DNA from 3 places in the Leisingera coralii genome. Region 1 is predicted to be linked to each of the others. Evidence: riboswitches for the same ligand, from Rfam matches in the RefSeq annotation. Region 1 holds a riboswitch; each other region holds the start of a gene.
What was found. A riboswitch is a leader RNA that binds a small molecule or an ion and turns the genes downstream of it on or off. The one in region 1 is predicted to bind cobalamin.
Positions count from the first base shown of each region.

Region 2: it holds a riboswitch for cobalamin, as region 1 does, so the genes downstream of both, ACFMBG_RS02870 (hypothetical protein) here and ACFMBG_RS09340 (CbtB domain-containing protein) in region 1, are expected to answer to the same signal.
Region 3: it holds a riboswitch for cobalamin, as region 1 does, so the genes downstream of both, ACFMBG_RS16660 (aromatic ring-hydroxylating oxygenase subunit alpha) here and ACFMBG_RS09340 (CbtB domain-containing protein) in region 1, are expected to answer to the same signal.

Region 1 covers NZ_JBHUPT010000023.1:24,099-33,465, reverse strand. The annotation lists gene cobJ (precorrin-3B C(17)-methyltransferase) at 1-97, shown strand, start outside; gene ACFMBG_RS09375 (cobalt-precorrin-6A reductase) at 94-834, opposite strand; gene cbiE (precorrin-6y C5,15-methyltransferase (decarboxylating) subunit CbiE) at 833-2,020, shown strand; gene ACFMBG_RS09365 (cobalamin biosynthesis protein) at 2,017-2,394, shown strand; gene cobM (precorrin-4 C(11)-methyltransferase) at 2,391-3,185, shown strand; gene ACFMBG_RS09355 (cobyrinic acid a,c-diamide synthase CobB) at 3,300-4,610, shown strand; gene cobA (uroporphyrinogen-III C-methyltransferase) at 4,607-5,341, shown strand; gene ACFMBG_RS09345 (DUF1636 family protein) at 5,338-5,673, shown strand; cobalamin riboswitch at 5,850-6,052, shown strand; gene ACFMBG_RS09340 (CbtB domain-containing protein) at 6,087-6,257, shown strand; gene ACFMBG_RS09335 (CbtA family protein) at 6,262-6,960, shown strand; gene ACFMBG_RS09330 (hypothetical protein) at 7,027-7,530, shown strand; gene cobF (precorrin-6A synthase (deacetylating)) at 7,604-8,356, shown strand; gene ACFMBG_RS09320 (CHAD domain-containing protein) at 8,366-9,367, opposite strand, start outside.
Region 2 covers NZ_JBHUPT010000006.1:35,761-45,127, forward strand. The annotation lists gene ACFMBG_RS02835 (hypothetical protein) at 1-627, shown strand, start outside; gene ltaE (low-specificity L-threonine aldolase) at 624-1,673, shown strand; gene recR (recombination mediator RecR) at 1,780-2,379, opposite strand; gene ACFMBG_RS02850 (GNAT family N-acetyltransferase) at 2,516-3,019, shown strand; gene ACFMBG_RS02855 (YbaB/EbfC family nucleoid-associated protein) at 3,083-3,427, opposite strand; gene ACFMBG_RS02860 (DNA polymerase III subunit gamma/tau) at 3,620-5,437, opposite strand; gene ACFMBG_RS02865 (protein-tyrosine phosphatase family protein) at 5,633-6,175, shown strand; gene ACFMBG_RS02870 (hypothetical protein) at 6,289-6,693, opposite strand; cobalamin riboswitch at 6,804-7,026, opposite strand; gene ACFMBG_RS02875 (TetR/AcrR family transcriptional regulator) at 7,045-7,641, opposite strand; gene ACFMBG_RS02880 (alpha/beta hydrolase family protein) at 7,712-8,590, shown strand; gene ACFMBG_RS02885 (SRPBCC family protein) at 8,618-9,085, opposite strand; gene nudC (NAD(+) diphosphatase) at 9,143-9,367, opposite strand, start outside.
Region 3 covers NZ_JBHUPT010000054.1:19,957-29,323, reverse strand. The annotation lists gene ACFMBG_RS16675 (hypothetical protein) at 1-159, shown strand, start outside; gene ACFMBG_RS16670 (DUF1523 family protein) at 171-815, shown strand; gene ACFMBG_RS16665 (alcohol dehydrogenase family protein) at 870-1,976, opposite strand; cobalamin riboswitch at 2,296-2,496, shown strand; gene ACFMBG_RS16660 (aromatic ring-hydroxylating oxygenase subunit alpha) at 2,604-3,839, shown strand; gene ACFMBG_RS16655 (FAD-binding oxidoreductase) at 3,844-4,929, shown strand; gene ACFMBG_RS16650 (ABC transporter substrate-binding protein) at 5,003-6,655, opposite strand; gene ACFMBG_RS16645 (BCCT family transporter) at 6,768-8,426, opposite strand; gene ACFMBG_RS16640 (LysR family transcriptional regulator) at 8,546-9,367, shown strand, end outside.

The DNA.
Region 1 (9,367 bases):
GATGGCCGACATGCGCACCGTGGTGATTGTCGGCAACCGCGACACCCGGCGCGTCGGCAACTTCGTCTACACCCCGCGCTACGCAGCCGAGGCCTAAGCCGGGGGATGGGACAGCCAGGCCATAACCTCTGCCACGCTGCCCATGACGGGGCGCTCGGGCACCTCGGGTCTGCCGATCATGATGACCGGCAGGCTCAGCTCACGTGCGGCAGTGAGTTTGGCCGCGGCGCCCGCGCCGCCTGCGTTCTTGGCCACCACATGGGTGATGCCATGGCGCTGCATCAGCGCGGTGTCGCCCGCGACGTCAAACGGCCCGCGGGCGATCTCGACCGTAGTGTGCGGCAGCGGCAAGTCCGCCTCCGGCGCGTCTACCAGCCGCAGCAGGTAGTGGTGATGAGGCTTGGCGGCGAACTGTGCAAGGTTCTGCTTGCCGATCGCCAGGAACACCCGGGCGGGGGCCTTAGGCAGAGCGTTTACCGCGCCTTCGATGCTGTCCGCGTGAACCCATTGGTCGCCCTCCCCCGCCTGCCAGGCCGGGCGTTCAAAGGCGCAGAGCGGCACACCCGCCGCTTCGCAGGCGTGCACCGCGTTGGTGCTCATCTGGGCGGCGAACGGGTGGGTTGCATCGACCACATGGGTGATGCCTTCGGTGTTCAGATATTCCGCAAGCCCTTCCACGCCGCCAAAGCCGCCAACGCGGGTGGGCAGCGGCTGGCTGACGGGCTTGGCCGTGCGGCCCGCGTAGGAAAACACCGCATCCATGCCCGCCCCGGCCAGGGTCTTGGCGAGCGTCGAGGCTTCGGTGGTGCCGCCCAGGAGAAGGATGCGTGTCATGTTTGATCCGTGGCTTACGATAATCGGTCTGGGCGAAAATGGACTGGATTCCTTAAGCGATGCAAGCCGGAAGGCGCTGGCGGAGGCCGAGGTCGTAATCGGCGGCCCGCGGCATCTGGAGCTGGCGGGTGCAGCGGCCAAGGGCCAGCCCTGGCCGGTGCCGTTCTCCATCGGGCCGGTGCTGGAGATGCGCGGGCGCAAGGTCGCCGTCCTGGCCTCGGGCGATCCGTTCTGGCATGGCGCCGGAGGCTCGCTGGCGCGGCATCTGGAGGATGGCGAGTGGGTCTCTTACCCGGTTCCGTCCACATTTGCGCTGGCGGCCAACCATCTGGCCTGGAAGCTGGAAGAGGTGCTGTGCCTCGGCCTGCACGCGGCACCCTATGCGCGCTTGCGCCCTCTGCTTGGAAACGGCACGCGCGTAATATGCACCATGCGGGATGGCGCAGCGCCGGCGGAGCTGGCGGAGTGGCTGACCGCTGAGGGCTTTGGCGCCTCGCAGCTCACGGTGATGGAATGCCTGGGCGGGCCGCGCCAACGGGTGCGTTCTGCCACTGCCGAAGGGTTTGATCTGCAGGACATTCAGGCGCCTGTTGCCGTGGCGGTCGAGGCCGCGGGCCACAAGGGCCTGCCGCAGGCGGCCGGGCTGGCGGATGATCTTTTTGCCAGCGACGGGCAGATCACCAAGCGGCCGATCCGGGCGCTGACCCTGTCGGCTTTGGCACCGCGCGCGGGTGAGCTGCTGTGGGACATCGGCGGCGGTTCCGGCTCGGTCTCGGTGGAGTGGTGCCTGGCGGCCCGCGGCGCGCGGGCGATCACGTTCGAGCCGCGCGAGAGCCGGCTGGAGAACATCCGCGCCAACGCGGCCGCCTTCGGGCTGGATCACCGGATGACCGCGGTGCTGGGCAAGGCCCCGCAGGTGCTGGAGGGGCAGCCCCTGCCCGATTGCGTATTCATCGGCGGCGGCGGCTCGCAAGAGCTGCTGGACCACTTGTGGGAAATCCTGCCCGAGGGCACCCGGCTGGTTGCCAATGGCGTCACGCTGGAGACCGAGACCCTGCTGATGCAGGCTCATGCCGCGCGCGGCGGGCATCTCTTGAAGGCCGAGATTGCCGAGGCCGGTCCGCTAGGGTCGATGCGCGACTGGCGCCGGGCGCGGCCCGTGATCCAGTGGAGCGTCACGCGATGAAGGTGGCGGGCCTCGGATTTCGCAGCGCTGCAACGGCAGCCGACCTGCAAGCCGCGCTGGCGCTGACGGGCGAGCATGTGGACGCGCTGGCGTCCGTGGCCGGAAAGGCCGCAGCCCCTGCCATGCAGGAATTTGCGCGCGCCGCCGGGCTGCCGGTGATTGCGCTGCAGGAACAGGATATTGCCGGGGAGCAGACCCTCACCTGCTCGCCCCGGATCAAGGCGCGGTTCGGCACCGGGTCGCTGGCGGAAGCCGCGGCGCTGGCCGGGGCGCGCAAAGGGGCACCGGGCGCCAGCGCGCGCCTTCTCGCCCCCAGAGTTGTCACCGCGGATGGGCTTGCCACCGCGGCCATAGCAGAAAGACTTGAGCCATGACCGTTCACTTCATTGGCGCCGGACCGGGCGCTGCCGACCTTCTGACCCTGCGCGGGCGCGACATCATCGCGTCCTGCCCGGTGTGCCTGTATGCCGGTTCGCTGGTGCCGGAGGAAATCCTGAGCCACTGCCCCGAGGACGCGAAGATCGTGAACACCGCGGCGATGGACCTGGATGCCATCGTGGCTGAGATCAAGGCGGCGCATGAGGCGGGCCAGGATGTGGCGCGGCTGCACTCGGGCGACCTGTCGGTGTGGTCCGCGATGGGCGAGCAGATCCGCCGCCTGAAGGCCGAGGGCATTCCCGTAAGCGTCACCCCCGGTGTGCCGTCCTTTGCTGCTGCAGCTGCGGCGCTGGGAACCGAGCTGACCCTGCCCGGCCTCGGCCAGTCGGTGGTGCTGACGCGGACCCCTGGCCGCGCGTCTTCGATGCCTGCAGGCGAGTCGCTGGAGAACTTTGCCAAAACCGGCACCACGCTGGCGATCCACCTGTCGATCGGCAATCTGGACCATGTGGTCGACAGCCTGACGCCGCATTACGGCGGCGATTGCCCGGTGGCGGTGGTCTACCGCGCCAGCTGGCCGGACCAGCAGATCATCCGGGCCACCCTGGACACCCTGAAGGCATCGCTGGACGAGAAGATCTCCCGCACCGCGCTGATCCTGGTGGGGCCGGTGCTGAAGGGCGAGGGCTTCGACGAAAGCTGCCTTTACTCCACCGACTACGACCGCCGCTACCGGCCGCAGAGCGCCGACAGCCCGTGGTCGAGCTGGAGCCACGGGGATGATTGAGAAGTACACCAGGGCCGCGCCTGCCCGAGGGGGGTGCGAACGCACCCGCCCGGGGGGCGGGCGGGTGCGGCCCGAGCCGCAAGCGGCCCGGGCGGAATATGAGGAGAACGCGCAATGAACCCTCCCGGACTGATGATCTCGGCACCCTCTTCGGGCACCGGCAAGACCACCGTAATGCTGGGCCTGCTGCGGGCGCTGGCCGAGGACGGCCTCACCGTGCAGCCCTACAAGAGCGGGCCGGATTATATCGACCCCGCCTTCCACTTGGCAGCGGCGAAGCGGCCCAGTTTCAACCTCGACACCTGGGCGATGGATGGCGGACTTCTGGATGCGGTCACCGCCCAGTCGGCAGGCGCGGAAATCTGCGTCGGCGAAGGCTCGATGGGCCTTTACGACGGCGTGGCAACGCGCGGGCAGTCGGGCTTCGGCTCCTCTGCCGAGACTGCCAAGCGGATGGGCTGGCCGGTGGTGCTGGTTGTCGATGTGGGCGGCCAGGCGCAGTCGGCGGCGGCCACCGCACTGGGGTTCAAGAATTACGACCCGGAGCTGCCCTTTGCCGGCGTGATCCTGAACCGTGTCGCCAGCCCGCGGCATGAGCGGCTGACGCGCCTCGGTATGGAGAAGGCAGGCATCAAGGTGCTGGGCTCCCTGCCCCGCCGCGGTGACCTGACCCTGCCGGAGCGGCATCTGGGCCTGATCCAAGCGGTGGAACATCCGGATCTGGAAGCCGCGATTGCAGGTTATGCCGCGTTTTTGCGCGAGCATGTGGATCTGGAGGCAATCAAGGCCGCGGCCCTGGCCGGCCAGGCGCCCGCGCCGGCCAGCCTGCCGGAGCCGCCCGCCCAGCGGATTGCGCTGGCGCGCGATGCGGCGTTCTCCTTCACCTACCCGCATCTGCTGGAAGGCTGGCGCACGGCGGGCGCAGAGATCCTGCCGTTCTCGCCGCTGGCGGATGAGGCCCCGGCGGCGGATGCCGATCTGGTCTGGCTGCCCGGCGGCTACCCGGAGCTGCATGGCGGCACGCTGGCGGCGGCGGAGACCTTCCGCGCAGGCGTGCAAAAGCACGCGGAGACCAAACCGGTGCATGGCGAATGCGGCGGCTACATGGCCCTGGGCGAGGCGCTGATCGACAAGGAAGGCAACCGGCACCGGATGCTGGGTCTCTTGGGCCTTGTGACCTCTTACGAGAAGCGCAAGTTCCACCTCGGCTACCGCCGCGCGGTCCTGCAGGCGGGGATGCCGGGATTTGAAGCTGGCACCGCCCTGCGCGGCCATGAATTCCACTATTCCACCATTCTGGAAGAGCCCGACGCGCCGCTGGCCAATGTCATGGACGCCGACGGCAACCCGGTGCCGGAGACCGGCTCCATCAAGGGCAATGTGACCGGCACCTTCTTCCACCTGATCACGGGAGAACGCGCATGAGCGGTTTTGTGAGCTTCGTCTCCTCCGGTCCGGGCGATCCGGAACTGCTTACCGTCAAGGCGGTGAAGCGGCTGGAGGCGGCGGATGCGATCCTGTTCGATGACCTCTCGTCCGGGCCGATCCTGAGCCACGCGCGCGCCGATGCTGATCTGGTGGGTGTGGGCAAACGCGCTGGCCGCCCCTCCCCTAAGCAGGACCATGTGAGCCAGCTGCTGGTCGACTACGCATCCTCCGGCCTCAATGTGGTGCGGCTGAAGTCCGGCGATTCCGGCGTCTTCGGACGGCTGGAGGAAGAGATGACGGCACTGCGCGAGGCGGGCATCGGGTTCGAGATCGTGCCGGGTGTCACCGCGGCCTCGGCGGCGGCAGCGGCGGCGAATATCCCGCTGACCCGGCGGCTGACTGCGCGGCGGCTGCAGTTCATCACCGGCCATGACGTGACTGGCGGCCTGCCGGATGATCTGAACATGGCGGCGCTCGCCGACCCGCACGCCACCACCGTGGTCTACATGGGCAAGAGCACCTTTGCCGCGCTGGCGGAGAAGCTGATGGAGGCAGGCCTGCCTGCGGAGACCCACGCGCTGGTGGCGCTTGGCGTCTCCACGCCGGAGCAGAAACTGTTCTGCCACAACGTGGGCGAGCTGCCCGCGGTGCTGCGCGCGATGGAGACCAAGGCGCCGGTGCTGATCCTTTACGGGCCGCTGGCGGATCAGGACCTGCCCGGCGAATGAGCCTGCCCACCCTCACCCTGTGCCGCACCTGCCGCGACGCGGACCCTGCCCTGCCCGGGCAGGTTGCCGCGGCGCTGGAGACGGCCGGGGTGAAGGCGCGGCTGCAGCAGGTGGACTGCATGTCCGGCTGCAAGCGGCCGCAGACGCTGGCGGTGCGCCAGAGCGGCAAGACCGCCTATCTGTTCGGGGAGATCACCGCAGAGGATCTGCCGGACCTGTTGACCTTTCTGCGCATGTACCAAGCCAGCACCGACGGCAATTTTGCCGATGCAAGGCCGCTGGGCAATTTGCGGTTCAAGGCGATTGCCCGCATTCCGGCTGATCTGGCGTGATCCGCCTGCGGCGGGCGGGGGAAAATTCCGGCGCGGAATTTTGGCCGGAAAATCTGAATTTTCCGGCCTCCCTGGCCGCCCCCTGCTGACACGCATTTCCGAACCCGCATGCCGCTGAAGGGCGCAAACTTGGCGCATTCTTCCTTGACCAGACTCAGCCGCGCGGGGCATTACAAAATGATACGGTGTCTGATGGTGCCTAAGCATCGGGACTGAAACGGGAATGAGGACGGTGGACCAAATCGCGGCACCGAAGCCTCAACCGCCCCCGCGACTGTGAGCGGCGAGCGGCCTTCCACTAGCCACTGGCGCAAGCCGGGAAGGAGGAAGGCAGCAGCGACCCGCGAGTCAGGAGACCGGCCGTATGGGAACGCAACTTATGCCGTCGGGTGTGACGGTAAGGAGGACGACAAATGACGACCAAGACGCTTAAGGCTTCCGCCGCTGGCTCCAGTGTTCTTCCGGCACTGTTTGCAGTGGTTCTGGGGCTGGGGATCATCACGCTGACCGGCCATGTTCAGGCATCTGCCCTGCACGACGCCGCGCATGACGTGCGCCACGCAACTGGCTTCCCCTGCCACTAAGGCCATGTTCAGTCGCATTCTGACCAGCGGCCTGTTCGCTGGTGCTGCAGCAGGGCTGATTACCGCCCTGCTGCAGCTGTATTTCGTGCAGCCCGTGCTGCTCCACGCCGAACTCTATGAGGGCGGCGACCTGGTGCATTTCGGCGCTGACCCGGTAACTGCCCATCCCGACCTGCCCGGCATGTTCGCTGAGCCGATGCGCGATGGCCTGAGCATCATCTTCACCATGCTGACCTACACCGGCTATGCGCTGGTGATGGCAGCGCTGATGTCGGTGGCCGAGCGCCAGGGCCATGAGATCAACGCGCGCACCGGCCTGCTGTGGGGCCTGGCGGGGTTCATCACCTTCCACTTCGCGCCCGGCCTGTCGCTGGCGCCGGAAGTGCCGGGTGTTGCCGCTGCCGACGTGGGCGCGCGCCAGGTCTGGTGGACCATCACCGTGGCGGCTGCCGGCGTGGCCATGTGGCTGATTGCCTTTGGCGGCAACCTGGTGAGCTGCCTTGTCGCGGCGCTCTTGCTGATGGCTCCGCATATCGTCGGCGCACCTGAGCCGGAGAGCTTCTCGGGTCCGGTGCCGACCGAGATCGGTGCGCTGTTTGCCGCCCGGGCCTTTGGCATCGGCATGGCTGCCTGGGTGCTGCTGGGTGCCTTTGCCGGCTACTTCTGGCAGGCCGAAGGCAAGCGCGAAGAAGCTGCAGCCTGATCCACCCTTGCAGAGTTCCCCGCCGGCCCCGACCGGCGGGGACATTCTTTTTCTGAGGATACCGATATGTCCCGCTCTCTCGCTCTTTTCGCCATCGGCCTGGTGTTCGGCGGCGGCGCCGGCTTTGTGATTGCGGCCGGCAATGGCGTGACCTTTGACGGCCATGACCACGGCGACCTGGCGCACCACGGCGGCGATCATGGCGAAATGGCAGCCCACGACCACTCCCAGGCGGTCAGCCTGGCTGCAGGCCCGGATGCGCCCAGCGTCGCGGTCCAGCTGCACAAGGACCCGATGGCCGGCTGGAACCTGCAGGTGATGCCGCAGAACTTCCGCTTTGCGCCGGAAAACGCCTCTGCGGCAGACGTGGATGGTGAAGGCCATGCGCATGTCTATGTGAACGGCGAGAAACTCGCCCGACTTTACGCCAGCTGGATGCACATCCCTTCCCTGCCCGAAGGGGCGGAAGTGAAGGTTTCGCTCAACACCAACAGCCACAGCCAGCTGATGGTGGACGGCGTGCCGGTCGAGGCCAAGGTGACCGCGCCTGCGGACGGCGAAGGCTCCTGACCGCAACTGCAGGCTTGCAAGACCAATTGCGCGGCCCCATAGGGGGCCGTGTTTTCCTGTGAAAGGCCCCGTCATGATTGAGCTTTCCCTGATCGGCATCGGCACCGGCAACCCGCAGCACATGACGCTGCAGGCGATCGAGGCGCTGAATGCGCAGGATCTGATCCTGATCCCCAACAAGGGCGCGGGCAAGGACGACCTGGCGGGCCTGCGGCGCGAGATCTGCAACCGGGCGATCCAGGGCGACGGACCGAAGATCGTGGAATTTGCCCTGCCGGTGCGCGACGAGGCCACCAAGAGCTACCGCAAGCGGGTGGATGACTGGCACGACGCCATCGCGGAGATCTGGTGGCAGAATATCACCGCCAGCCTGCCGGCGGGCGGCAAGGCCGGGTTCCTGGTTTGGGGCGACCCGTCGCTTTACGACAGCACCATGCGGATTGCCGAGCGGCTGCAGAAGCTGGCAGAGATCAAGCTGACGGTGATCCCCGGCATAACCTCTATCCAGGCGCTGACTGCGGCCCATGCCATCCCGATCAACGAAATCGGCGCGCCCTTCACCATCACCACCGGCCGCCAGCTGCGCGAAAACGGCTGGCCGGACAGTGCCGATACGCTGGTGATCATGCTGGACGGGGAATGCTCCTTCCAGTCCATCGATCCGCAGGGGGTGGAAATCTACTGGACTGCCTATGTCGGCATGGAGAACCAGATTTCCGTCGCGGGCCCCTTGACCGAAGTGTCAGACAAAATTATCGCAACCCGCGCCGAGGCCCGGGCCGCGCATGGCTGGATCATGGATATCTACCTTCTGCGGCGGGGGTAAGCCGCGCACTCAGGCCCGAAACAGCTCCCGGAAGCCAGCCTGCGTCTCCGGGCTGTTGAAGGCGCGGAACCGCTCCTCCACCTGCCCCCGGGCAGCCAGCTGGTTCTGGTGCAGCACGGCAATCAACGCGCCGGCGCTCAAGGCGATCTGCCGGGTGGCGGCGGGGCGTGCGGCAAAGGCCAGCAGCGCCGCCTGCTGCACGGAACAGTCGTTGAAATCGCCCAAAGTGTTCTGCAGCCGCTTGAGAGGCTTCAGCATCAGCTTCAGCTCGCGCTCGGGAAACAGCGGCTCGAACAGCTCCATCAAATAGCGCAGCTTCTTGCAGCTGATGCGCAGTTCGTGGATCTCTGCGTCCGCTGTCTGAGGGGTAATCCCCTCGGCGATGCGGCAGACCTTGCTGAAGCGCTTCCAGATCAGCCGCTGCGCAAACTCCAAGGCCGGGCGGGCGGCCTTGGGGCCCGGCGCAATCCCGGCCCCTTCGGCAAATTCCGCCTGCAGCGCCGCGATCTGCCATTTGTACCGCGCTCCGGCCAGATGCAGGGCAAGCTGCTGGTGGCACTGCTGCCGTTCCGCCTCAAAGGCAGAAAACATCGCGTCCAGTCCTGGATGCAGCGGCTGCGGGACCTGCGCGTAAAACCGTTCGCGCTGCAGCAGGTAGACATCCAGATCCCGCAGCCTGCCGGTGGGCTCCATCAGGCCGGAGAACGCCTGTTTCAGGCGCGCGGTGTCCTCAGCCGTGAACACCCCCTTGAACAGGCTCAGCACCGAGCGGATCCGGCGCAGGGAAATCCGGTAGTCGTGCAGGAATTCGGTATCGAGGTCCGAGATGATGCCGGGCTCGTTCTGCCGCGCAACGCTAAGGCAGGAGCGGATGATCGCGGCTGCCGCTTCCAGCGCGGGCTGCGCGGGCGCCAGCGGAGCCCGCGGTTTCAGCCTGTATACCGGACGGCCCGGCGCCAGCAGCGCGTAGAGATCTCCCGGAGCAGCAGGCACGGCCCCCAGGCCGGTCAG
Region 2 (9,367 bases), on a different contig from region 1:
GCCATGAAGACCATGCCCGATTCCGCCTCGGTGGCGGAGTTTGTGCCTGGGCCCGGCATCCAGCGGCTGGAGCTGACGTTTGACATCCAGCTGCTGCAGGAGGCACTGGAGGAATGCCTGCGGCGCGAAGAGTTCATGGGCGGCATGCAGGACCAGGGGTTTGCCGCGCTGCCGCTGACGCAGAGGCCGGGGCAAACCGAATGGACCGCCAACGACCTGTCGGGCCGCTACTGGCTGCGCGCCGACGGCCGTTATGTCGAGGAGCCGCGCGAGGATCTGGTGCCGGAGGTGGAGTTTTCCGAGTTCAATCCGAAATTTGCGGGCACCTATTTCGAGCATGTGCACAGCGAACTGGCCAAGCGTTTCCCGATCGGGCGGACGCGGGTGCTGTCCAAGGGGCTGTACAATTGCAATTCCTGGCACCGCGACCCCGAGCCGCGGCTGCATATCCCGGTTCTCTCCAATCCCGGCTCGCTGTTCATCGTGAACCATCACGTCACCCACTTGCCAGCGGACGGGTCGGTGTATTTCACTGACACCCGCGGCTACCACACCGCTTTGAACGGCGGTGAAACCCGGCGCGTCCATATCGTGGCGGCGCTGGCCTATGACCAGGTGACGGAATGAGCCAATATGCAGGGCTTGCGGGAGCAGGGGGCAGTGCTGTCCTCTGCGATCTGCGCAGCGATACGGTGACGCGCCCCGATGCGGGTATGATGCAGGCGATGGCTGCGGCAGGGCTGGGTGATGATGTCTATGGCGAGGACCCGTCCGTGAACCGGCTGGAGGCGGTGCTGGCCGAACGTCTGGGCAAGGATGCGGCGCTGTTCCTGCCCACCGGCACCATGAGCAACCTTGCCGGCCTCTTGGCCCATTGCCAGCGCGGCGAAGAGATCATCACGGGCGCGGGGTATCACGTGCAGGCCTATGAGGCCGCCGGCGCCTCGGTCCTGGGCGGGATTGCGCTGTGCCCGGTGGAGGTGCGTGCGGACGGGGCGCTGGATCCGGGCGCGGTTGCCGGGGCGGTCAAGGCGGATGACAGCCATCTGGCCATCAGCCGCCTGCTGTCGCTGGAGAACACCCATAACGGGCTGGCGGTGCCCCTGGCAGATATGGCGGCTGCGGCGGAGGCCGGGCGCAAGGCGGGGCTGTCCGTGCATCTGGACGGGGCGCGGTTCTTCAATGCGGTCACCGCGCTGAGGTGCTCCGAGACAGACCTGGCTGGGCTGGTGGATACGGTCTCGGTCTGCCTGTCCAAGGGGCTGGGCACGCCTGCGGGCTCGGTCCTGGTTGGGGCTGCGGATGTGATCGCGCGGGCGCGGCGCTGGCGCAAGATGCTGGGCGGCGGCATGCGCCAGGCGGGCGTGCTGGCGGCGGCCGGGCTTTATGCGCTGGAGCATAACGCGGGGCGGCTGGCGGCGGATCATGGTCGGGCCGAAGAGCTGGCTCGTGTGCTTCGGGGCTTGGGCGCGGGAGAGGTGGCACAAGCCACCAACATGGTGTTCTTCACGCCGGATGACGGGCGCAACGATGCGCTGCGGGCGCATCTGGCGGCTGAGGGCGTGGTGATTGGCGGCGGCAGTGCCGGTGCGATCCGCATGGTGCTGCACAAGGATGCGGATGACGCTGCGCTGGCGCGGGCGGTGCAGGCGCTGCGGAAGTTCTACGGCTGACAGGCTGAGGGAGGCCGCGCCCGCCTTTGGCAGGCGCGGCCCCGGAAAATTTCAAATTTTCCGGCCAAAATTTTTCCTCAAAAATTTTCTGCGCCCAGCCGCGCCGTCAGATTTCCTTGCGCGCCTTGAGGGCTGCGGAAATGGTGCCGTCGTCCAGGTAATCCAGCTCGCCGCCGATCGGCACGCCCTGGGCCAGAGAGGTGATCTTGACCTGGCCCTGCAGCTGGTCGGCGATGTAATGGGCGGTGGTCTGGCCGTCGATGGTGGCGTTCAGCGCAAGGATCACCTCGCTGATGCCTTCGGTCGCCACCCGGTCCACCAGCCGGGGAATACGCAGATCCTCCGGGCCCACCGCATCCAGCGCCGACAAGGTGCCGCCCAGCACGTGGTAGCGGCCCTTGAACACGCCTGCGCGTTCCATCGCCCAGAGGTCGGCCACATCCTCGACCACGCAGAGTTCGCCGTTGGCGCGTTCCTCATCGGTGCAGATCGGGCAGATCTCGCTGGTGCCGACGTTGCCGCAGTTGAGGCATTCGCGGGCGGTGGCCGCCACTTCGCTCATCACATCGGCCAAGGGGGTCAGCAACAGCGCCCGCTTGCGGATCAAGTGCAGCACCGCGCGCCGTGCCGAGCGCGGGCCCAGTCCGGGCAGCTTGGCCATCAGGGCAATCAGGTCTTCGATGTCGCTGGTGGAGTTCTTGATCATGCCTTGGGCCCTTTTCTTCGCAGCCATATAGGCTGATCGGGGCAGGGGAGCGCAAGGGCGGGGCGGTAAAATGTTCAGGGTTTGTTTTGCCGCTGCCCCGGGGGTATGCCTTGACAGGGCCGGCGGAGGATTTGGAATGAGACGTGCCGCAGAGCAGAAGGAAGACGGTTCCCGGCAGCTGCGGTTTGGCCGGCTGACGGAGGTTGCGCCGCAGGAGATTGCCCGCCACATGTGTGATCCGCGGATGGCAGAGCATATGCCGCTGCTGACAGGGGCTTGGGATGAGACGGCGGCCAAGGATTTTGTGGCGGCCAAGGAGGCCTGCTGGCAGCGCGACGGGCTGGGCCATTGGGCGTTTCTGCGCGGCGGCACCTACCTCGGCTGGGGCGGGTTCCAGAAAGAGGGCAGCGAATGGGATTTCGGGCTGGTGCTGCGGCCGGAGTGTTTTGGCTTTGGCCCCGTCATTGCCCGCAAGGCGCTGGATTTTGCCCGGCGGGATGCGCGCATCCCCTTTGTCACCTTTCTGCTGCCGCCGACGCGCTGCCATCTGCGTCCGTTGACGCGCCTGGGAGCGGTTCAGACTGGTGAGGTGCAATACGAGGGGCGGCGTTTCCTGAAATTCCGGCTGGAGACGGGCTGAGGCGGGCAAGGAAAAAGGCGGCTCCAAACGGGCCGCCTTTCAAGGATTGGAGCGTGCAGCCGCTTAGAACGGCAGCTTGATGTCCTTGGGCAGGCCCATGCTTTCGGTCAGCTTGGTCATCTCTTCCTGCGCCTTTTCCGCGGCCTTGGCCTGGGCGTCCTTGATCGCGGCCAGGATCAGGTCCTCGACCACTTCCTTGTCGTCGCCGTTGAAGATCGACGGGTCGATGTCCAGGGCCTTGAGGTCGCCCTTGGCCGAGGCGGTCGCCTTGACCAGGCCGGCGCCGGCCTCACCCGTCACCATGACGTTGTGCAGGTCTTCCTGCATCTGCGCCATCTTGGTCTGCAGTTCCTGTGCCGATTTCATCATCTTGGCCATGTCGCCAAGACCGCCGAGGCCTTTGAGCATCTGTGTTCTCCTGAGATTCCGGTTTGGGCCACAGATACGGGCCGCGGGGGCGTGAAACAAGGGGGAGGTTTGCCTTGCTGCTGGACTTTAGCGCCCTTTCGCCCGGCTGATAGGCCAGGCAGCGCCTGACCTTCCCCCTGGGAAGGCGCTATCGCGCCCACCCAAGGTCACGCGCTGCCCTGCGTGAATTCGTCACCCGTCCTCGAACGGATCCCATTCGTCTTCCACCTCGGGCAGAGCCTCGGCGGCGACTTCGGCGGCCAGTTCCTCGGGTGTGCGGATGCGCTTGATCCTGGCCTTGGGGAATTTTTCCAGCACCGCCTGCACCAGCGGATGCGCGGTGGCCTTCTCGCGCAGGGCGTTTTCGGCGGCGTCGCGGACCTCGGCAATGGTGGGCGCGTCGCCATCCGGTGCGATGGAGACCACCCAGCGGGCGCCAGTCCAGGTCTGCAGCGCCGAGCCGAGCCGGGCGGCGAGATCCTTGGGTGCCTGGGCGGCGGGGGTGAACTCGATCCGGCCTGGCTGGTAGGAGACCAGGCGCACGCCGGTTTCAACCTCGACCAGAAGTTTCACGTCGCGGTTGGTGCGGATCAGTTCGACCACATGCTCGAACGTCGGGTAGCGGGCCAGCGCGGAGCTGACCTGCGGCGCCAGAGCCGTCACGGTGCCGTTGCCGCCATGGGCCACCGGCGCGCCGCCGGCGGGGCCGTCTGGGCCGCCATAGCCACCTTGGCCATTGCCGCCGCCAGACCCGCCGAGGGCCGGGGCGCCCAGGCCCTGCATCGGCACGCCGCTGCCAGGACCCGGAGGCGGCGGGGGCGGGGTGTCCTGCAGCTTGCGGATCAGTTCCTCGGGCGAGGGCAGGTCGGCCACATGGGTGATGCGGATCACCGCCATTTCGGCGGCCATCATCGCGTTCGGGGCGGCGGCGACTTCCTCCAGCGCCTTCAGCAGCATCTGCCACATCCGGGTGAGGACCCGCATCGGCAGGTTTTCCGCCATCTGCTGGCCGCGGGCGCGTTCATCCGGGCTGACGGTGGGGTCTTCGGCCGCGTCGGGGGTGATCTTCACCACTGAGACCCAGTGGGTGATCTCCGCAAGGTCGCGCAGCACTGCCAGCGGGTCGGCGCCCTCGGCATATTGTGCGCTGAGTTCGGTAAGGGCTGCCGCCGCATCGCCGCGCAGGATCATGTCCATCAGGTCCAGAACCCGGCCGCGGTCGGCGAGGCCCAGCATGGCGCGAACCTGATCGGCGGTGGTCTCTCCGGCGCCGTGGGAGATTGCCTGGTCCAAGAGCGAAGTCGCATCCCGGGCAGAGCCCTCAGCCGCGCGGGTAATGAGGGCCAGCGCGTCGTCTGCAATCTCTGCGCCTTCGGCGGTGGCGATCTTGCGCAAGAGGGCGATCATCACCTCCGGCTCGATCCGGCGCAGGTCGAAGCGCTGGCAGCGGGACAGAACCGTCACCGGCACCTTGCGGATCTCGGTGGTGGCGAAGATGAACTTCACATGCGCGGGCGGTTCCTCCAGCGTCTTCAGCAGCGCGTTGAAGGCGGAGGTCGACAGCATGTGGACCTCGTCGATGATGTAGATCTTGTAGCGCGCCGAGGCGGCGCGGTACTGGACCGAGTCGATGATCTCGCGGATGTCGTTGACGCCCGTGCGCGAGGCGGCGTCCATCTCCATCACGTCGACATGGCGGCCTTCCATGATCGCCACGCAATGCTCGCATTTGCCGCAGGGATCGGTGGTGGGGCCGCCCTGGCCGTCCTCGCCGATGCAGTTCATGCCCTTGGCGATGATCCGGGCGGTGGTGGTTTTGCCGGTGCCGCGGATGCCGGTCATGATGAAGGCCTGGGCGATGCGGTCGGCGGCAAAGGCGTTTTTCAGCGTCCGCACCATCGCGTCCTGGCCCACCAGATCGGCAAAGGTTTCGGGCCGGTATTTGCGGGCCAGAACCTGGTATTGGGATTGGCCGGTGCCGCCGGTGGTGCCGCTGGGGATGTCGTTCATGGTGTCTCGTGCCGGATTCGGTGTGCGGGGCGCCCGCGTTGCGCGCAGGGTATTGAAGCGCAGCCCGTTCGTCCACCGCAGAAGGCAGCATTCGCGGGGCTGCAAAAGCGCTTTGGCATTGTGCGGTTAGCGGCTAGGCTGCGGGCAAGGGGACGTGCGGGGGAAACGCAGGAACGCAACGGCTAGGGAGGCGGTATGCGATCTGATGAAACCTCTGAACCAGCGGCGCAGGACAAGGCGGCGCAGGCTGGGCTGACCATCCACGCGCTGTCTGCGGGCGGCGGCATTCTGGCGCTGTGCCGGCTGCCCGGCGGCGAAGGCGATTACCGCAGCGACCTGATCCAGATCTATCAGTGGAAACCGGGGCTGGTGATCTCGATGACCACGGAGGCGGAGCATGCCGCGGCCGGGGTGCCGCGGCTGGGGATCGACATTCAAAGCATGGCGAGCCGCTGGCTGCATCTGCCGGTGCCGGATTTCAGCACGCCGCAGCCCGGGGTGGCGGCGAAATGGGCCGCGGCCAGCCGGTCGGCGCGGCAGGCGCTGGCAGGCGGCGGCCGGGTGCTGGTGCATTGCCGGGGCGGCTGCGGGCGCTCCGGCATGGCGGTGCTGCGGCTGATGATCGAATGCGGCGAGGAACCGGCGCAGGCGCTGGCGCGGCTGCGCGCGGTGCGGCCCTGCGCAGTGGAGACCGAAGCGCAGATGCATTGGGCCTGCGCGGGGCTGGCGGCAGGTTAGGCCTTATTCTTATTCAATCTTACGCCCGGCCGGAAGGCCGGGCAGCGCCCGTCCCGCCCCCACCGGGGCGGGCGCTGCCCTCTGTGTCCGAAAGGAGAGCCTGAAAACTCAGTTCACAGCGCCATCATCTGTTCTGCCTGCCGCGCCTTTTCCGTTTTCGGCAGCGCCTCCATCAGCGCGCAGGGGCGGGCGTCCAGGCGGGAGGCGGCAAAGCCGGTGCCGTCGCGGCTGAGGATCGCGTCGGCAAAGCGGTCCAGGCCCTCGCGCGGGGCGTCCCCGGCGACACCGCAGAACAGCCGGATCCGGTCGTGGCTGGCCACGAACTGCGCCGGGCAGTTGCGCGGGCAGCCGTCCAGCGCGGTGGTGCCGGTGATTTCGAAATCGTCCTGAGTGAGCGGTTTGGCCTTGGTCATTGCCTCGGCCAGCTTGGCGATCATCCGCTCCGCCGCCGGGCAGGGTTTGCCCAGGTATTTGCAATCCGTTGCCGCATAGAAATGCGTCTGGTCTGTCCACATCATGTCTGCGCCCTCCGCGCGTGGTGCGGGGGTTTGGGGGACAAGAGACCGGATGAAAGACGGAGTGCCTCCGCCGCAGCCATCAGACCCTGTCCGGACACCCCGCCCGGGTTCGAGTTACACGTTCGATGGCAGGTCTCCTGACTTGCGGGTCGATGCTTTCCCGATCCTTCCCGGCCTCTTAGGGGGCCAGTGGCTCTATCGGGGTCGCTCGCCGCTTACAGTTGCGGGGGCAGTCGCGGACTTGGCCTTGCCTGGGGCGGGGCCGCACCGTGTTCCCTTTTCATCCCGGACACAAGATTCTGTGGCGCGGGAACCATCACCACAAGCGGTAGCGGTTGGTTCCCTGAGTCGTCAATCGGTTTTCTGCAGCTGCATCTGGGTGTGCAGGGCGCGGATCACGTCGGAGTCGCGCCGCACCCGCGCCAGCTGCCAGCCGCCCTGCAGCAGGATATAGAAGTTCTCCGCGGCCGCGCGGGCCTCGTCCTTTGGCAGGCCCAGGCGCCGGGCGTGGCGGGCGGTGGCCGCGATCCAGCTTTCGAACAGATCCGCGGCGTGCTGGCGGAAGGCGTCGTTTTCCGGCCCGGCAAACAGGGTTGCAGAGACCGGGCAGCCGCTCCACTTGCCTTGCTTGTCGAAGAGTTTCGCGAGCTTGTAGCAGACCGTCTTGGCGCCGGCCTGGAAGCTGGGGGCCGGGTCGAAGGCGGCGTCGATCAGCGCCAGCATCTGGTCCGAGGCCCAGGTGGCCGCCGCCAGCGCGAGGTCGGATTTGCCGTTGGGAAAATGGTGGTAGAGCGATCCTTTCGGCGCTTCGGCGGCGGCCAGCAGCTCTGCCAGGCCGGTGCCGGCGTAGCCCTTGTCCCGGAACAGGCCGGCGGCAGCGCGGATCAGCCGCTCCCGGGTCGGGGCCGGGCTGCCGGGAGGCGGGCTGGCTGTCGTCACGTCATTCATGGCGGCAGCTTGACAGCATTAGACCAAATGGTCCAGTCATGAATTGGACCGATTGGTCTAGGAGGCAGTCATGCTGGACAGACACGCAGAACATACCGCCGGTTTCCGGGAACAGGAGCTGTGCTTTGTTTCCGGGACGGGGGAGCTGGCAGGGCGGCTGTACCACCCGGACGGGCCTGCCCGGGCGGCGGTGGTGCTGAACGGCGCAACCGGGGTGCCGCAGCGTTTTTACCGGCATTTCGCGCGCTGGCTGGCGGCGGAGCAGCAGATCGCCTGCCTGACCTATGACTACACGGATTTCGGAGACTCGGCGCGGGAGCATCCGCGCCGGTCCAAGGTGACGATGGCCGATTGGGCGCTGGCGGATCAGCCCGCTGCCCGGGCCGAAATGCGGCGGCACTATGCGGGCGTGCCGTTGTGGGTGATCGGCCATTCGCTGGGTGCGATGCTGATGCCCCTGCAGGACGATCTTGAGGACGTCGCCCGCATGATCGTGGTTGCGGGCGGCTTGGTGCATCACCACGATCATCCCTGGCCCTACCGCGCGCTGGCGCTGGCTTTCTGGTTCGGCCATGTGCCGCTGGCGGCCCGTGTTCTGGGCTATCTGCCCGGGCGTGCGGTGGGGTTCGGGGCCGATTTGCCGGCAGGGGTCTACTGGCAATGGCGGCGCTGGTGCACCACCCGGGGCAGCTATCTGCCGGAGACAGGGCAGGGCCTGCCGCAGCCGCGCTGGGCAGAGACCGGCATCCCGGTGGATCTGTTTGCGCTGGCGGATGATGACGTTGTGCCGCCGCCGGCCGTCTGGCGGCTGGGCGAGGTCTTTGGCGGCGCAGAGCAGCGCCGGACAGTTCTGGCGCCGCGGGAGCTGGGGCTCAAGTCTGTCGGCCACCTGGGGGCGTTTGCCCGCAGCAATGCCGCCCTGTGGCCGCATCTGCTGCCGCAGGCCTAGGCCTTCAGTCCGGGCGGCGGCAGCGGCTCAGGCGGGGCGTTTCAGCCGGTCTTCGGTGTTCTTGGCGAATTCGGCCAGGCGGAGCTTGAAGCGGCGGGTCAGGTTGCTGCGTGCCAGTTTCAGGGATTGCACCAGCAGACGACCGGTCAGGCTGGAGGGCGTCAGCTTCAGCTCTACAGACATCCGGGTCCGCTGCGGCGACAGCGCCAGCAGCTCCACCTCCATCCGGCCGTCAATGCCGCTGCCGCTGCCGGTCAGCGCCAGCCCGGTCACCGGGGTATAAGACGCCAGCGTCAGCCGGATGTCGCGCGGCTTGCCGCGGAAGCTGAACTTCAGATCCCAGGCCAGGCCGCTCTCCGGATCGGTGAGGTTGCCGGTCCGCTGCAGCTCGACGCCGCGGCGCAGGGCGGAGCGCTCCAGCAGCTCAAAATCGGAGATGACGCCGAACACCTCGGCAATCGGGGCTTCGATATCTTCTTTGCTTTGAATCTTCATGTCTGCCTGCCTCAGCTGCGCCGCCTGGCTGCGGTTCGGTTTGCGGCAATATGCGATTTAGTCCAGCGTGTCCGCAAGCCAGTTTTTAAGCAGGAAATGGGCGATTGCCCCCTCCCGCGAGGGCTTCAGCACCGGGTGATCGCCTGCAAAGACAGTCATCATCTCCTGGCGGCTGACCCACAGCGCGTCTTCGATCTCATTCGGGTCGATGGTGATCTCGCGGCTCAGCGCCTCGCCTGCGCAGCCGAACATCAGCGACATCGGAAAGGCCCAGGGCTGCGA
Region 3 (9,367 bases), on a different contig from region 1:
CGCTGGAAAGACAAGGGGTTGACCGGCGACCGCGCGGCCTTCATCCAGCGGGGGCTGAGGCAGTATGACCGCTCGTTCCGGCGCAAGCTGATCCTCCTGGTCTATATCGTTCCGCTGGGAGCCATCGCGCTTCTGGTCTATGTCATTAACTTCATGTGAGGAGCTGCCCCGTGCGTTTCATCAAATGGGCCTTCCTGATCACCTTCTGGGTGCTGTTCGGCGCCTTCCTGCATTACACGCTGCCGCAATACGACGTGGTGCGCATCGTCAACACCTATGAGGAGCGGCAGGAGCTGAATGACTGGACCCGCATCTTCTGGTCCAAGCCGGATGACCAGTCGGCGGAGCTGATCAACCGCGATGTGCAATTCATCCAGGGGGTGCGCCCCAGCGGCCGCGCCATTGTCTACCGCAACGAGGACACCGGCTGGAACTGGCCGCCCTATTTCAAGTTCGACACGGCGAACCTGTATACGGACGCCAATGACAGCATCTCGACCAAGGCCAATCCGGAGTGGGTGGCGGTGATGCACTACGGCTGGCGCAACGAGTTCCTGTCGATCTTCCCGAATGCGGTGTCGATCAAGCCGGTGGCGGGGCCGGAGGACAAGCCAACCAATTGGTTCAGCATCATCTTCCTGGTGCTGCTGGTTGCGGTCCTGTGGGCCATCTATGTGCGCTGGCGCCGGTTCCGGCGGGCGCGGATCGACCCGATGATCGAAAGCGCCGAGGACAGCCTCTATGCCGCGGGCGATGCGATTGCCGAGCGGCAAGGCCGGTTCCGCCGCTGGCTGGACAGCTGGAAGTCGAAGTGAGGAGAGGCCGCCGACTGGGCGGCCTTTTTCATTGGTCCTGAAAGGGCTGGCGGGTCAATCCTGCGGCGGCACCAGAACGAAGTTGCCGAAGTGGGTTTTCTCCAGGAACTCCTGCTGTGCCTTGGCGATGTCCTTGAGCGGGAAGACCTTGGCGACCAGCGGCCGGATTTCGCCGCGCTCGATATATGAGATCAGGTTTGGAAACACCGGCTCGTCCCAGGCGGTGCAGCCGATCAGGGTTATGTCCTTCAAATACATGTCCCGCATGTCCAGATCGACAACCGGCCCGGCGATGGCGCCGCTGGACACCAGGCGGCCGCCGCGTTTCAGCAGCTTGAGCATCTGCGGGAAGCCTTCTCCCGCCACGTTGTCGACAACGGCGTCCACGGTTTCCCCGCCCAGTTCCGCAAGCAGGTCGCTGCCCCGGTCCAGGATTACGTCCGCGCCTAGCTGCCGCAGCTGATCCATCTTGCCCTGGCTTGTGACCGCCGCCACCCGGGCGCCGCGGCGTTTGGCCAGCTGCACGGTGGCCGAGCCAACACCGCCGGAGGCGCCGGTCACAAGCACCAGCTCGCCAGCTTGGACGTTTGCGCGGTGCAGCATGTTTTCAGATGTGCCGTAGGCGCAGGGGATCGTCGCCAGCTCCTCGTCCGACCAGGCGCAGTCAACGGGGAACACCTCGGTGGCGGGGACTTTGACATATTGGGCAAAGGCGCCGTCAAAGTCCGAGGCCATCCAGACGTTGTCCATCACGCCGTAGCCATTGGGGCGTATGCAGGGGCGCACCAGAACCCGCTTGCCGGTTAGGGCCTGACTGGTGCCTGGGCCGGCCGCAACAACCTCGCCGCAGCAGTCGGTGCCCTGGATCAGGGGGAAGGGGGTTGCCTGGTTCCAGCCGCCGTCGGCCTTGTGCTCAGCCTGGGTTTCCTGGTGGCCGGCTGCCGCGGCGGTGTCCGTTGTCACGCTGGAGGAATACCACCCGAGCCGGGTGTTGATTTCGGTGTTGTTCACACCGGCGGCAAGAACCCGCAGCAGAAGCTCCCCCTCTGCGGGCTCCGGGATCGGCACGGGTTTGTACTCGAGCTTGTCATAGCCGCCGTTTCCGGTGGTCACGACGGCCATCATGGTCTTAGCGCTGCTGTCTGTCTTTGGTCCGGGCATGGGCGGCCCTTTCTGGTCACGCGGGGTTGGTGAAAGGTCTTGGAATACCGGGCAATTATTGCCCGCGGGGCAGGGGCCGCGGCAAGAGGTGAATTCCGCGGCACGGCCCGGCGCGGCCGCTGTTCCCCGCCTGCCGAATCGGTGCGTCTGGCCGATTCGGAGGCAAAGGCGCCGCAGATCAGTGCTTTGCCGCAAACAGACTGGCGAGTGCCGGTTTGAGATTTTGCGCCGGAAGCGGGCTTGGAGCGGGGATAATATGCATGTCTTTTTCCGGTTTTGGCGGGTCGGATTTGTCTCCGCCGATAGCCTGGGAATAGGGCAATTTCCGCCTCAGCAAGGTGCCGCCCTTCGGGGCGGAGAATTGGGAAGCTGGTGAAACTCCGGCACTGCCCCCGCAACGGTGACCCCGGGCAAGGCATGGCAAAAAACCACTGAAGCCAATGGCTTCGGGAAGGTGCCAGGCCCCGCCGCCGAATGGCCCCGGGACAGTCCGGAAACCAGCCTTGCCCTAAAAACGTCAACCGCGGGCGGCGGCGGGGCGGTTGCAGGCGCGTGGCCTGCAATCTCTCCATCCATGCCCGCAGCCAAGCCAACCTGCCGCGGGGATGCGGCAAAGGAGAGAAGCAGATGCTTCAGGACAGCGACATTCTGGCCAAACTGGTGGCCCGTCAGAAAAACTATTCCCTGGAACAGGCGTTCTATACCGATCCGGGCGTTCTGGATCTGGACATGCGGCAGATCTTCTACCGCGAGTGGCTGTTTGCCATTCCTGCCTGCGAGATCCCGAAAGCCGGCAATTTCGTGACCCATCAGGTCGGCGCCTACAACGTCATCATCGTGCGCGGCACCGATGGCCAGGTGCGCGCCTTCCACAATGCCTGCCGCCACCGCGGTTCGGTTGTGTGCAAGGCGAAGAAGGGCAATTCGCCCAAGCTGGTCTGCCCCTACCACCAGTGGACCTACGAGCTGGACGGCTCGCTCTTGTGGGCGCGCGACATGGGGCCGGATTTCGATGCCTCCAAGCACGGGCTGAAGCCGGTGCACTGCCGTGACCTGGCCGGGCTGATCTATATCTGCCTGGCGGAAGAGGCGCCGGATTTCGACGCCTTTGCCGAGGTCGCGCGTCCCTATCTGGAGCCGCATGACCTGGCCAACGCCAAGGTCGCCTATGAAAGCTCGATCATCGAGAACGGCAACTGGAAGCTGGTCTGGGAGAACAACCGCGAGTGCTATCACTGCGGCGGCAACCACCCGTCGCTGTGCCGGACCTTCCCGGAGGATCCGTCCGTCACCGGCATCGAAGGCGGCGAGACCCCGGCGCACCTGCAGAAGCACTTTGACCGCATCGAAGGCGCGGGCATCCCGGCGCAGTTCAAGATCGACGCGCGCGGCCAGTACCGCGTGGCGCGGATGCCGCTCAATGAGGGCGCCGAGAGCTATACCATGGACGGCAAGGCGGCGGTGGCCAAGAAGCTGGGCCGGGTGCCGTTTGCCGATGCGGGCACGCTCCTGAAGTTCCACTACCCGACCACCTGGAACCACTTCCTGCCGGATCATTCGATTGTGTTCCGCGTCACCCCGATCAGCCCGACCGAGACCGAAGTCACCACCAAGTGGCTTGTGCACAAGGATGCGGTCGAGGGCCAGGACTATGACCTGAAGCGGCTGACCGAGGTCTGGGTCGCGACCAATGACGAGGACCGCATCGTGGTGGAGGACAACCAGCAGGGCATCAACTCGCCCGCTTATGAGCCCGGCCCGTACTCGGAAATCCAGGAAAGCGGCGTGATCCAGTTCTCCAACTGGTATGCCGGGCACCTGACCCGCGCGCTGACCGGCCGCCACCTGATCGCAGCGGAGTAAGCGCATGGGACTGCAGGCCAACTTCGAGACGCTGGACGAAACCCTGGCGTGGAAGGACGACGAGATGCTGGAATGCGTCTCGGTCGTGCCGGAGGCGCCGAACACCGCCACCTTCAGCTTCCGCGCGCCGTCCGGCGCGTGGTTCAAATACCAGCCGGGCCAGTTCCTGACGCTGGAGCTGCCGGTGCCGGGCGGGACTGTCTGGCGGACCTATACCATCAGCTCCTCGCCGTCGCGGCCGCTGTCGATCTCGGTGACGGTGAAGGCGCAGGCGGACAGCATCGGCACCCGCTGGATGCTGGACCACCTGAAACCGGGGATGTTCCTCAAGGCGTCCGGCCCGGCAGGCGTGTTCACCCTGCCCAAGCGTCCGAACGGCAAGTTCCTGTTCATCTCTGCAGGCTCCGGCATCACGCCGAGCCTGTCGATGACCCAGTATCTGTTCGACCGCGGCCAGTCGCCCGACGTCTGCTTCATCAACTGCGCCAAGCGCCCCAGCGAGATCATCGCGCGGCGCCAGCTGGAAGGCATGGCGGCGCGGGTGCCCGGTATCAAGCTGCATTTCGTGGTGGAAGAGGACGATCCCTATCAGGTCTGGACCGGCTACCGCGGCCAGCTCAATCAGATCATGCTGGGGATCATCGCCGGCGACTACCTGGAGCGGGAAGTCTACTGCTGCGGGCCGGATCCGTTCATGCAGGCGGTGCGCGACATGCTGAACGGCCTGGGCTTCGACATGGAGAACTACAACCAGGAGAGCTTTGGCGCGCCGGTGGAGACCGAGGCCGATGCGCCGGAGCTGGACGATGTGGTTCCCGAGGAGACCGCGGCGGCCGAGATCACCTTTGCCGCGTCGGGCGTGACCGCAAACTGCACCGAGACCGACACGGTGCTGGCGGTGGCCAAGGCGTCGGGCCTCAACATCCCGTCGGGCTGCACCTTCGGCATCTGCGGCACCTGCAAGGTCAAGAAAACCGCGGGCGAGGTGCATATGGTCCACAACGGCGGCATCTCGGAAGAGGATGTGGAGGCGGGGTATATCCTGGCCTGCTGCTCCAACCCGATCGGCCGGGTCGAGGTCGCGATCTGACCATAAAAGATCTGGCCATAAAAAGGGGCGCGCGCCGGTGTGGCGCGCGCCCTTTTCTTCTTTCAGCCCCTGATCAGGCTTCCAGTGCCAGCTTGTGCACGTGGATTTCATTGATCGGGTGGCTGTCGGCGCCGATCACACCCGGGCGGGCGTGGCGGTAGAGCGACCGCCAGTAGGGCTGGATGATGGTGCCGTCGTCACGCAGGAACTTCTCGATGTTCTCCATGTGGCCGCGGCGGGTGTCGGCGTCGGCAATGGCCGAAGCGGCTTCCAGCATGGAATCGAACTCGGCGCTGGCCAGCCCGGTTTCATTCCAGGCAACGCCGGTCTTGTAGGCCAGTGTCAGCACCTGCACCCCCAGCGGGCGGTGGCCCCAGTCGGTGGAGCTGAACGGGTACTTGTCCCAGTCGTTCCAGAAGGTATTGCCGGGCAGCACCGTGCGTTTGACCTTGAGCCCCGCATCCCGCATCTGCGCCGCCAGCGCATCCGTGGTGTTGCGGCGCCAGTCGTCGTCGATGGAGATCAGCTCATGCTCGAAGTCGAGCATCCCGGCCTCTTCCATCAGCTGGCGTGCAGCCTCTGCGTCGCGCACCGGGGCGCCGATGTCGGCGTATTCCGGGTGGATCGGGCAGACATGGTGGTTTTCCGCCAGGGTGCCGCGGCCGTCATAGCCGAGCTCCAGCAGCACCGCGTTGTCGCAGGCCAGCGCCAGGGCGCGGCGGACGCGGGCGTCGGCGTAGGGCTGTTTCCCGTCCACCTCGGCGTCGCGGTTGGTGCGCAGCACCAGGGTGTTGGCCGAGACCGACTCGCTGACGTTCCAGCCGATGGAGGTGAAGATGTCGACGTATTCGCCCACGGTTTCATAGACCATGTCGATCTCTTCGGACTCCGCCGCCGACAGGTGGGTGGCGCCGTCGGTGCCGAAGTCGATGAACTCGATCCGGTCCAGATGGGCGCCTTCGCCCCACCACTGGTGATCCGGGTTCTTCTCCAGCACCGCCTTCACGCCGACCTCGTATTCGACCAGCTTGTAGGGACCGGTGCCGATCGGGTCGGCGCCCGGGTCGCCGGACCAGCCGTCCGGCACGATGGCGGCGGGGTATTCGGTCACCGCCGGGATGATGGTGATATCGGGGCGGGTGAGCTTCACCTTGAGGGTCAGCTCGTCCACCACCTCCAGCGAGCCTTCGGCGGGGCCGTCGCCGGCCTCGTTCTGCAGCGAACCCATGCGGGCGGCCATCGAGTTGCCTTCCCATTTGCCGTCGCACCAGCGGGCAAAGTTGTAGGCCACATCCTGGGCGGTCAGGGTGCCGCGGCCGTCGTTCCAGTGCACGCCGGGGCGGATGTGCAGCAGGTATTCGGTGGCGTCCTCGTTGACCTCCCAGCTTTCCAGCAGGCGGGGTTCAAAGGTGCCGTCGGCGTTGTACTGCACCAGGTATTCCATGTAGCCGCGCACCAGGTTGCCAAGCTGCGGCCAGTTGAACAGCGGCGGGTCGAGCAGCGCACGCACCACCTGCTGGATGCGGATGGTGCCGCCTTCCTGGACATTGGCCGCCGCCTGCACCGGCTGGCTGAGGCCGATCATGCCGTAGGCGGCAGAGGCGGTCACCCCCAGCGCGGTTGCGCGGCTCAGGAACTCGCGCCGGTCCAGCTTGTGTTGTGCAACTTCCTCCGCATGCATCCGCACTGCGGGGTGAAGGGTTTCCCTGTTGTAGTATCTGGTCATTTTTGTGGTCCTTTGGTTGAAGGCGTCCGCCCCTAGCATGAAGGAGCGGAGGAGGTTGTAAAGTGGCGAATGGCTGCGCTGCCCGTCCGCAGCCATCCGCCGGGGGAGATCCTTATTCAGCCGGTTCCTGGGTGATGGCGGTGGCCAGGCCCGCCTGCGCGCGGCGGCCGTCATTGTAGATCGCCTTGATCAGGGCGGCGCATTGCAGAACCATCACCAGCGAAAACGGCAGGGCGCCGATCACCATCGCGGTCTGGATCGCCTTGAGGCCGCCGACCAGCAACAGCGCCGTCACCACCGCGCCAAGCGCCACACCCCAGAAGACGATGTGCGGGCGGGCCTTGGGGCCCTCGTCGCCGGCGGCATTGATGGTGTTGACGATCAGTACCGCGCTGTCGGCCGTGGTCACCAGGTAGGTCATCAGCAGGATCACGATCATCACCGACATCGCCCAGCCCAGCCAGGGCGACAGCATGTACTGCACCATGGCAAAGATCTTGTCGCCATCGGGTGCCGAGCTGATCTGGCCGCCCGCGCCGCCGTTCAGCTCCAGGTCGATGGCGGTGCCGCCGGCCCAGGTGAACCAGACAAAGCACATCAGCGACGGCACGATCATCGCGCCCAGTACGAACTCGCGAATGGTGCGGCCCTTGGAGATTCGGGCCAGGAACAGGCCGACGAAGGGAGCAAAGGCAATCCACCAGGCCCAGTAGAACACCGACCAGCCGCCCTGCCAGCCTTCCAGTTTCGAGGCAACGCTGTCCGGGTTGCCGTCGCCGGTCCAGACCCGGAACAGCATGTCGGGCATGGCGGTCAGATAGTCCCAGAGCCCGACCAGCAGCGCCTGCAGGCCAAAGAAGGTGGAGCCGAACAGCAGGAAGAAGCCCAAAAGCGCGATGCTGAGCGCCATGTTGATGTTGGAGAGCCACTTGATGCCCTTGCCCACACCCGACAGCGCCGAGGCGGTGGAGGCCAGCATGATCACCAGGATCGCGACGATGACGCCGGTGGTGTTGGCGGTGCCGCCCTCGTTGGTCAGCCCGCCAATGCCGATGCGGGTGAGGCCGGAGACGAATTGTTCAACGCCAAACCCCAGGGTCTGGGCGACGCCAAGGATGGTGGCGACCACCGCGACGATGTCGACGGTATGGCCGATGGAACCGGAGAGCCGCGCGCCGAACAGCGGTGTCAGCGACGAGCGCATGGTCAGCGGCAGGCCGCGGCGGTAGCTGAAGAAGCCAAGCGCCAGCCCGGCAATGGCATAGCAGGCCCAGGCACCCAGCCCCCAGTGCAGGAAAGACCATTTGTAGGCCATGCGGATGTTGTCCGCGGTGCCGCCGTTGGTGAGGCCCTGGATCACTTCGGGGTTGTTGTTCCAGTGATAGATCGGCTCTGCCACGGCCCAGGTCAGCATGCCGACGCCGATGCCTGCGCCGAACATCATCGAAAACCAGGAGAAGTTGGAGAATTCGGGCTGGTCGCCGGGCTGCCCCAGCTTGAGCCGTCCGGCGGTGGGCCACATCGCCAGTGCCATGCAGCACAGCACGAACAGCGCCACGGTCCAGATGTACCAGGCCCCGAAGGAGGCGAGGATGAAGCCGTTGATCGAGTTCAGCACCGCGCCCGACTGTTCCGGGAAGGCGATGGCCCAGACCACCAGCCCGCCGATCATCAGCTTTGAGGAGATGGTGACGATCTGGCTGAAGCCCCGGTAAAAGCCGCGGTCGGATGTGCCGATCGGCAGATCCGTCAGAGGAGGTTTGATTGACATAGAGTATCCCTGTTTCCCTTGCTCTGCCGGTTGATGCCGCCGGGGCTGCGGCTTTAGCAGAACTTACGCAGGGCATTTTCTGTTATAAAAATTCTGCCTTTTGCAGTAGGCAATTATTTATGGATGACATTAGCAGCATTAATAGGAAGCTGAGCTACAACCTGGTCGCGCTGCACACCTTCGACCTGGTGGCGCGGCATGGCAATTTCACCGGTGCGGCAGAGGCGCTGGGGCTGACGCAGTCGGCGGTTTCGCAGAAAATCAAGGGACTTGAGACCGAATTGGGCATTGCCCTGTTCCGGCGCGGGCACCGCGGCGTGTCGCTGACCAACGAGGGGGTGCGGCTGTTGAATGTGGTGCGCCCGGCGATGACGCAAATGGGCAATTCCGTGTCATCGCTGCTGGAACGCAAGTCCCGGCCCAGGGTGCGGATTTCGGCGGATTTTGCGTTTTCCAGCTTCTGGCTGCTGCCGCGGCTGTCGCATCTGCGGGCAGAGCTGGGGGATGAGATCGAGATTCAGATCCTCGCCAGCCAGGTGCCGCCGGACGATTATGGCGAGGATTGCGATATCAAGATCCACGTCGGCCCGCGCAGCAGCATGGGCGACGGCGATGTGATGCTGCTGCAGGAGCGGGTCGGGGCGGTGTGCAGCCCGGCCTACCTGGAGAAGCATGGCCCGGTGGCCTCGTCCGCGGGCCTGCTGGACTGCCAGCTGCTCAGCCTGTCGAAACCGGCCTCGGCGGAGTGGCAGACCTGGCAGGGGTGGTTCGACCGTCTGGGCATCGCCGGGGAGCGGTCGAAGCACTACATCAGCTTCAACAACTACGACATGGTGGTGCAGTCGGCGGTGTCCGGCGACGGCATTGCGCTGGGCTGGATGGGGCTGATCGACAGGCTGTTGCAGGAGGGCGCGCTGGTGCAGGCGGTGCCCGATGTGGTG